Regions from separate parts of the Pseudomonas sp. M20 genome, predicted to be linked through region 2. Evidence: predicted binding sites of a transcription regulator. Region 2 holds the regulator's gene; each other region holds the start of a gene.

Region 1 (2,259 bases), 3.2 Mb from region 2:
CCCGGATATTTGCCACCCCGCACACGACAGGACTGGACTTGGGCATCAACGTCAGCGACGGGCACTGCAACACTTCCCGCACCTTGAACACGTTGATTCCATAAAGCTGCTGACCGTCAAGACGGAACAACAACAGCTCCAGGCGATTCTGCCCTACCAGTTGCGTGCGCTGGTTCACCGAATCCATTACACCAGCCATGCCCAGACTCCTACACCAACGCCAAGTGTTGTTGCGACGCACATTCATTGCTAAACGGCACGGCGCTTGCTTTTTAACTCGTATGAACGCTCAAACGACATTTTTCCGACACCTGACCTCCCGCGCTCGCAAAAGCCTTTGCGCGATGTCAGCCGTCTGCTGCTTTTTCGCTGGCAACCCTGCCATTGCTGATGCGGTTACCTTGCCTGACATGCTTATCGGCGTCACTCAGGGCTTTCTTGAGTTCACCGTAGAAGACTATCTGGCTACCAGTCAAACGGAAGGCCGCTACGAAATCGAAGTTAACCAGCTCGACCCCCGTATGCGCATGCCTATGTGCGACAAGGAATTGACAGCGACTTTGGAGAGCCCGGCACGTCCGTTGGGCCGGGTTACCGTGAAGGTGCGCTGTGAAGGCGCCTCGCCCTGGACCGTGTTCGTGCCCGCTCAAGTCCGCCTGTTTCGCGAGATTGTGACCACCACCCGACCGCTGAAACGTGCAGGGATTATCGAACCGCAGGACGTGACCCTGCGTGAGCGCGACGTGAGTACGATCAACCAAGGCTTTCTGACCTCGGTAGACGAAGCGATCGGGCAGAAATTAACCCGACCAACGGTAGCCGATCAGGTCATTACCCTGGTTCATCTGGAACAGGCCGAAGTCATTCGCAAGGGCGATCAAGTGGTCATCACTGCGCGCAGCGGCACGCTCGCCGTGCGCATGCCAGGTGAAGCGCTGGCCAATGGCGGTTTGAAAGAACAGATACGCGTGAAAAACCTCAACTCGCAACGGGTCATCAAGGCGCAAGTCACCGCGCCCGGCCAAGTGGAAGTCGCGATGTAGAAAACTGGCGCTGCCCCCGGCTGTTCCCTAAACTGTGCCGCAGCAGGACACGCGCCGGCGCATGCAAGGCTCATTGTAAATGTGCCTAAAGTTTTCCAGGGGATGGCCGAAAACATGGCAAGCGTCCAAATTCCCAGAGGTTTTTATCATGGTCATCGATTTCAGCCGTTTGAACAGCTCCTCGTCACTTACGGGCAGTACACGTACCAGCAACGCCAAGGAAACCGCCGAAACCGGCACCTCCGCGCCGCTGAATACCCAGGCCGAACCGGCCAGTACCGCAAAAAGCGGGGAATCGGTACACCTCAGCAATGAGGCTCAACAGTTGCAGAAGGTCACTGACAAGCTGCGCGATCAGCCTGCTGTCGACAAAGCCCGTGTGGCCGAGTTGAAAGCCGCGATTGCCGATGGCAGCTATAAAGTCGACAGCAACCGTGTAGCCAGCAAACTGCTCAACTTCGAAGCCCAGCGCTAGGCCTTTGCCGGCGCGAGGCTTTTGGACGCTTAACACCCAAGGCCAGCCATGCACGACACTAATTTATTGCAACTGATCAACGACGACTTTGCTCCAGCTCAACAATTGCTGGAGTTGCTGCAAACCGAATCTCTCGCGTTGCACGGTCGCGACATGCCCCTGCTGGAAGAAATTCTGGCGCATAAACAGGCATTGATCATTTTGCTTGAACAGCATGGCCGCAAACGCAGCGAAATCCTCGCCAGCCTCAACTTGTCGACAGACCGCAGCGGTCTGGAGCAGCTGGCTGGCAAGTCGAGCATTGGCGACCAGTTGTTGACGCAAGGCGATGCATTGACCGATCTGATCGCTCAATGCCAGGCCGCCAACGTCAAGAACGGCCAGTCGATCCAGATCCAGCAGGCCGCCACGGCCAATCAACTGAAGATCCTTACCGGTGGTGAAGCGCCAGCGCTTTATAACGCCAGCGGTACATTTGCCAAACCCGCCGTACCGCGTCCGCTCAGCCAGGCATGAGCCGTTGATGCGCCAGCTCTATCAACCCGCGGAACATGCTGGCAAAATGCTGGCTAGTCGTCATATTTTGTCTGGAGATTGATAAACCGTGTCCAACGCCCTCAGCGCGGATGATGCTCCGCAGCCCCCTAAGGTGCTCACCACGCCACTGGAAATCTCCAGCAACCTGCGCCAGCTGCAAGAAAGCCACGATCCGCTGATCATCACTTTTCACGAGCGCAGCCA
Region 2 (2,259 bases):
AGTTCACGGAACTCTTCAGCCCCGACCTCGCGACGCATGAAGCGACCCCAATCGGCGCTCAAGGTCTGCGCTTCGTCAGCCAGACCATTGACCACCGGCGTGGCGCTCTCCACCAGATCCATGGTGCGGTTGGCCGCGGCTTCCGTCAGCTTGACCACATAACCCAGGCGTTCGGTGGCGTCGGTGATTTGCGACACTTCCTCGGCCTGCGGCATGTTCGGGTCGATCTGGAAGTTGACGATCGCACTGTGCAATTCACGTGTGAGCTTGCCGACTTCCTGGTACAGGCCACGGTCACGGGTCTGATTGAGCTCATGGATCAGTTGCACAGCGTCGCCGAACCTGCCTTTTTCAAGGCTTTCGACCAGTTCGACCGCGTGTTTTTTCAGGGTCGACTCGAAATCGCCCTGTGAAGATTCGTTATGCTCCATAGCTCCCCCGCGCGTTCATCAGCCGATGCGTTCGAAAATCTTCTCGATTTTGTCTTTCAACGCCTGAGCCGTGAAAGGTTTGACTACGTAGCCGTTTACACCGGCCTGAGCGGCTTCGATGATCTGCTCGCGCTTGGCTTCTGCAGTCACCATCAGCACTGGCAGGTGCTTGAGTTTTTCATCGGCACGCACGTGGCGCAGCAGGTCGATACCGGTCATGCCCGGCATGTTCCAGTCCGTTACCAGAAAGTCGATGCTGCCGCTGTTGAGCACTGGAATGGCAGTCACGCCATCGTCAGCCTCGACGGTGTTGGTGAACCCAAGATCACGCAGCAGGTTCTTGATGATCCGCCGCATCGTTGAGAAGTCATCAACGATGAGGATTTTCATGTCTTTGTTCAATTCGACCTCCAAGCAGTCTTAAACGCGCCCAGCACCTGGACGCGCCACTTCAATCAATCGGCGCAGCACTTGAAGACTGTCTGGAGCACAACAGAGCAAGACCGGTGCCGTTCATCACCGCACCAGCCTCGTTCGCAGTGTCCCCACACTGCCTTCAGCGCGCTCGCCACTCCCCCAAACGCCCCCGCAAACGGGCCGCGCACTGGCTGTGTAACTGGCTGACCCGCGATTCACTGACGCCAAGGACTTCACCGATCTCCTTGAGGTTCAGCTCTTCGTCGTAGTACAGCGCCAACACCAGTCGCTCACGCTCCGGCAAATTGGCAATCGCGTCCGCCAACGCTGCCTGGAAACGTTCATCTTCCAGATCGCGTGACGGCTCAAGATGAGCACTCGCGCCATCCTCGTGCAGCCCTTCGTGTTCGCCGTCCTGCAACAGATCGTCGAAACTGAACAGGCGACTGCCCAAGGTGTCATTCAAAATCCCGTAGTAATCGTCGAGACTCAATTGGAGTTCGGCTGCAACCTCGTGATCTTTAGCGTCACGGCCGGTTTTAGCTTCAATTGAGCGAATTGCGTCGCTGACCATACGGGTATTGCGGTGAACCGAGCGTGGTGCCCAGTCCCCTTTGCGCACTTCGTCGAGCATCGCGCCGCGGATTCGAATGCCCGCGTACGTTTCGAAACTGGCGCCTTTGCTGGCGTCATATTTGGTCGAGACTTCGAGCAGGCCGATCATCCCGGCCTGGATCAGGTCTTCGACCTGCACACTCGCCGGCAACCGTGCCAGCAAGTGGTAGGCAATGCGTTTGACCAGCGGCGCGTAACGCTCGATCAGCTCGTACTGAGCGTCGCGTGCCGACTTCTTGTAGTAGTTCATACCGCTTGCTGTCATAGCACGGGCCCTGCCGTTTGCTGCACGAGGCGCTCGACGAAAAACTCGAGATGGCCACGCGGGTTGGCGGGCAGCGGCCAGGTGTCGACCTTCTGTGCAATGGCCTTGAATGCCAGCGCGCACTTGGAGCGCGGGAAGGCTTCGTAAACGGCACGCTGCTTCTGCACCGCTTTACGCACGCTTTCGTCGTAAGGCACGGCGCCGACGTATTGTAGGGCCACGTCAAGGAACCGATCCGTGACCTTGGTCAACTTGGCGAACAGGTTGCGCCCTTCCTGCGGGCTCTGCGCCATATTGGCCAGCACGCGGAAGCGGTTCATGCCGTAATCGCGGTTAAGCAGTTTGATCAGTGCGTAGGCGTCAGTGATCGAGGTTGGCTCGTCGCAGACCACCAGCAACACTTCTTGCGCGGCGCGTACGAAACTGACTACCGAGTCACCAATACCCGCAGCGGTGTCGATCACCAGTACGTCGAGATTGTCGCCGATGTCGCTGAACGCCTGAATCAGGCCGGCATGTTGCGCCGGGCTC
Region 3 (2,259 bases), 2.8 Mb from region 2:
CATTGCGTGCGACCTCTTCCACCGCGGCGGTCATCTGGTTGACGGCAGTCGCGGCCTGTTCGATTTCGTTGTTCTGTTGTTGCAGCCCCTGTGTGCTGTCGAGCGTCACCGCATTGAGTTCATCGGCAGCCGTCGCCAGTTGCGTCGCCGAACCGCTGATGCCTTGCAGCGTCTCACGCAGGTTCTGTTGCATGGTTGCCAAGGCTTTGAGCAAGCGACTGACTTCATCGTTGCCATGGGTTTCGATCGGTCGGGTCAGATCACCCTGCGCGACACTTTCTGCTGCACTCACTGCACTGCTCAGCGGACGAACGATACTGCGCGTGAGCATCATCGCTAGTGCCACGGTGGCCAGCGCGGCCAAGGCAATGAACAAGCTGACAATCGTGCGCGAGTTTTCGTAGTGCGCAGCGGACTTCTGGCTTTCGGCGGCGACCTGTTTGGCGAACAGGTCTGCCAGATCGTTGAGTTGCTTGCCGGAGCCATCGACCACTGTCTTCATGTCGACCAGCAACAATTTGGTCAGCTCATCACGCTTGCCTTGCTCAGCAAGGGCGAAGGATTGAGCGATGCCACTGCGATAGGCAGCGAAGGTTTTCTTGAACTGGTCGTATAGCTGCTGGCCTTCCGGGGTGTTGACCAGTTTGTCGTAAGCGGCGATTTTCTCGCTCAGCTCCTTGTCGCGGGTGTCCATCTGGCTGCGGTAGGTGGCGATATTGTTGGTGTCCTGATCCAGCGCCATGCGCAGCGAGATGGTGCGGATACGCAGCATGATCTCGCGAATCTCGTCGCCGCCACGAATACTTGGCAGCCACTGGTTTTCCACCGCGACTTCACTGTCGCGAATACTCGACATCTGCCCGAGGGCAAAAACGCCGAGCAAGGCCACCAACACCGCGATCAGGGCGAACCCCAGGGCCGCCCGGGGAGCAATATTCAACTGACGAAGCAACATGACGAACGCCCTTATTCTTGTATTGGCCAGATTCAAGGGGCGAAGCCATGGCAGTCCCCTCGTGTTAGCGGGCTATCGGCAGGTTGTATGATGACTTGAAGGGGAAATGCGTTTTTGTCGGACAAAAAAAATCCCCGTATCTTTCGATACGAGGATTTTTAATATGGTCGGGGTAAGGGGATTCGAACTCCTGACATCCTGCTCCCAAAGCAGGCGCGCTACCGGACTGCGCTATACCCCGGTAAAAAAAAGGCGACCTTTCAAAGATCGCCTTCTTCGATCAGCGCTTTTGGCCTCTGATCTTAAGATTCGATCCCAGCGTTAACTGGTTTCAAAAATGGTGGGTCGTGTGGGATTCGAACCTACGACCAATTGGTTAAAAGCCAACTGCTCTACCAACTGAGCTAACGACCCAAAAATGGTCGGGGTAAGGGGATTCGAACTCCTGACATCCTGCTCCCAAAGCAGGCGCGCTACCGGACTGCGCTATACCCCGGCTTGAAATTGGCTCCGTGACCAGGACTCGAACCTGGGACCCAATGATTAACAGTCATTTGCTCTACCGACTGAGCTATCACGGAACTACATATTTCAATTTACAACGGTGAAACTTGTTGCATCTAGTCACTCGTTCGCATCGCTGCGTTCGTGTGTCTGAGGCGCGCTATTCTACAACCTAGAACACCTCTGTCAACCCCCTAAATTGCTTTCAAGTTAATGATTTGCAACTTATTTCAGATTTCAACTCAGTGAGCTGAGACCGTCTTGGCGACTGACTGCGGGGCGCACTTTACAAGCCTTTTCCTTTGAGTTCAACAGCCTAACGAAAAAAAAGGCCCTACGATGTAGGGCCTGCCAATTTTCATTGGCGCTTGGACTCAATTGAAAACGATTTCGTCGTTCTCGACAGCCCCGCTCGCCGTGTCGCCTGGCATGAAGTGACCCGAAAGAATCAACTGCGCCAGCGGGTTTTCGATCCAGCGCTGAATCGCCCGCTTCAAAGGACGAGCGCCATACACCGGGTCGTAACCGACAGCAATCAACTTGTCCATCGCCTCCGGGCTGAGTTCCAGCTTCAGCTCACGCTCGGCCAGGCGAGTGCGCAGACGGCCCAACTGGATCTCGGTAATGCCCGCGATCTGATCCCGCGCCAAAGGCTCGAAGATCACCACTTCGTCGACCCGGTTGATGAACTCCGGACGGAAGTGCGACGTCAGCGCATCCATCACCGCTGCGCGCTGCGCCTCACGATCACCGACCAGTTCCTGGATCTGTACCGACCCCAGGTTCGAAGTCATGACGAT

What was found. The regulator FliA, encoded in region 2, starts transcription of late flagellar genes. The targets are predictions, from matches to a motif close to CTAAAGTTTNNNNNNNNNNNGCCGNTAA.
Region 1: the regulator FliA is predicted to act here: its motif matches at 1,129-1,156, upstream of flgM (flagellar biosynthesis anti-sigma factor FlgM).
Region 3: the regulator FliA is predicted to act here: its motif matches at 1,028-1,055, upstream of ACI514_RS29840 (methyl-accepting chemotaxis protein).

The regions. Positions count from the first base shown of each region.
Region 1 covers NZ_CP173611.1:667,796-670,054, reverse strand. Annotated here, with positions in the region: gene ACI514_RS02965 (chemotaxis protein CheV) at 1-199, opposite strand, end outside; gene flgA (flagellar basal body P-ring formation chaperone FlgA) at 282-1,043, shown strand; gene flgM (flagellar biosynthesis anti-sigma factor FlgM) at 1,192-1,518, shown strand; gene ACI514_RS02950 (flagella synthesis protein FlgN) at 1,567-2,034, shown strand; gene ACI514_RS02945 (flagellar brake protein) at 2,123-2,259, shown strand, end outside.
Region 2 covers NZ_CP173611.1:3,904,655-3,906,913, forward strand. Annotated here, with positions in the region: gene ACI514_RS17290 (protein phosphatase CheZ) at 1-431, opposite strand, end outside; gene ACI514_RS17295 (chemotaxis response regulator CheY) at 450-821, opposite strand; gene fliA (RNA polymerase sigma factor FliA) at 988-1,728, opposite strand; gene fleN (flagellar synthesis regulator FleN) at 1,725-2,259, opposite strand, start outside.
Region 3 covers NZ_CP173611.1:6,679,900-6,682,158, reverse strand. Annotated here, with positions in the region: gene ACI514_RS29840 (methyl-accepting chemotaxis protein) at 1-955, opposite strand, end outside; tRNA gene ACI514_RS29835 (tRNA-Pro) at 1,120-1,196, opposite strand; tRNA gene ACI514_RS29830 (tRNA-Lys) at 1,294-1,369, opposite strand; tRNA gene ACI514_RS29825 (tRNA-Pro) at 1,375-1,451, opposite strand; tRNA gene ACI514_RS29820 (tRNA-Asn) at 1,461-1,536, opposite strand; gene clpB (ATP-dependent chaperone ClpB) at 1,834-2,259, opposite strand, start outside.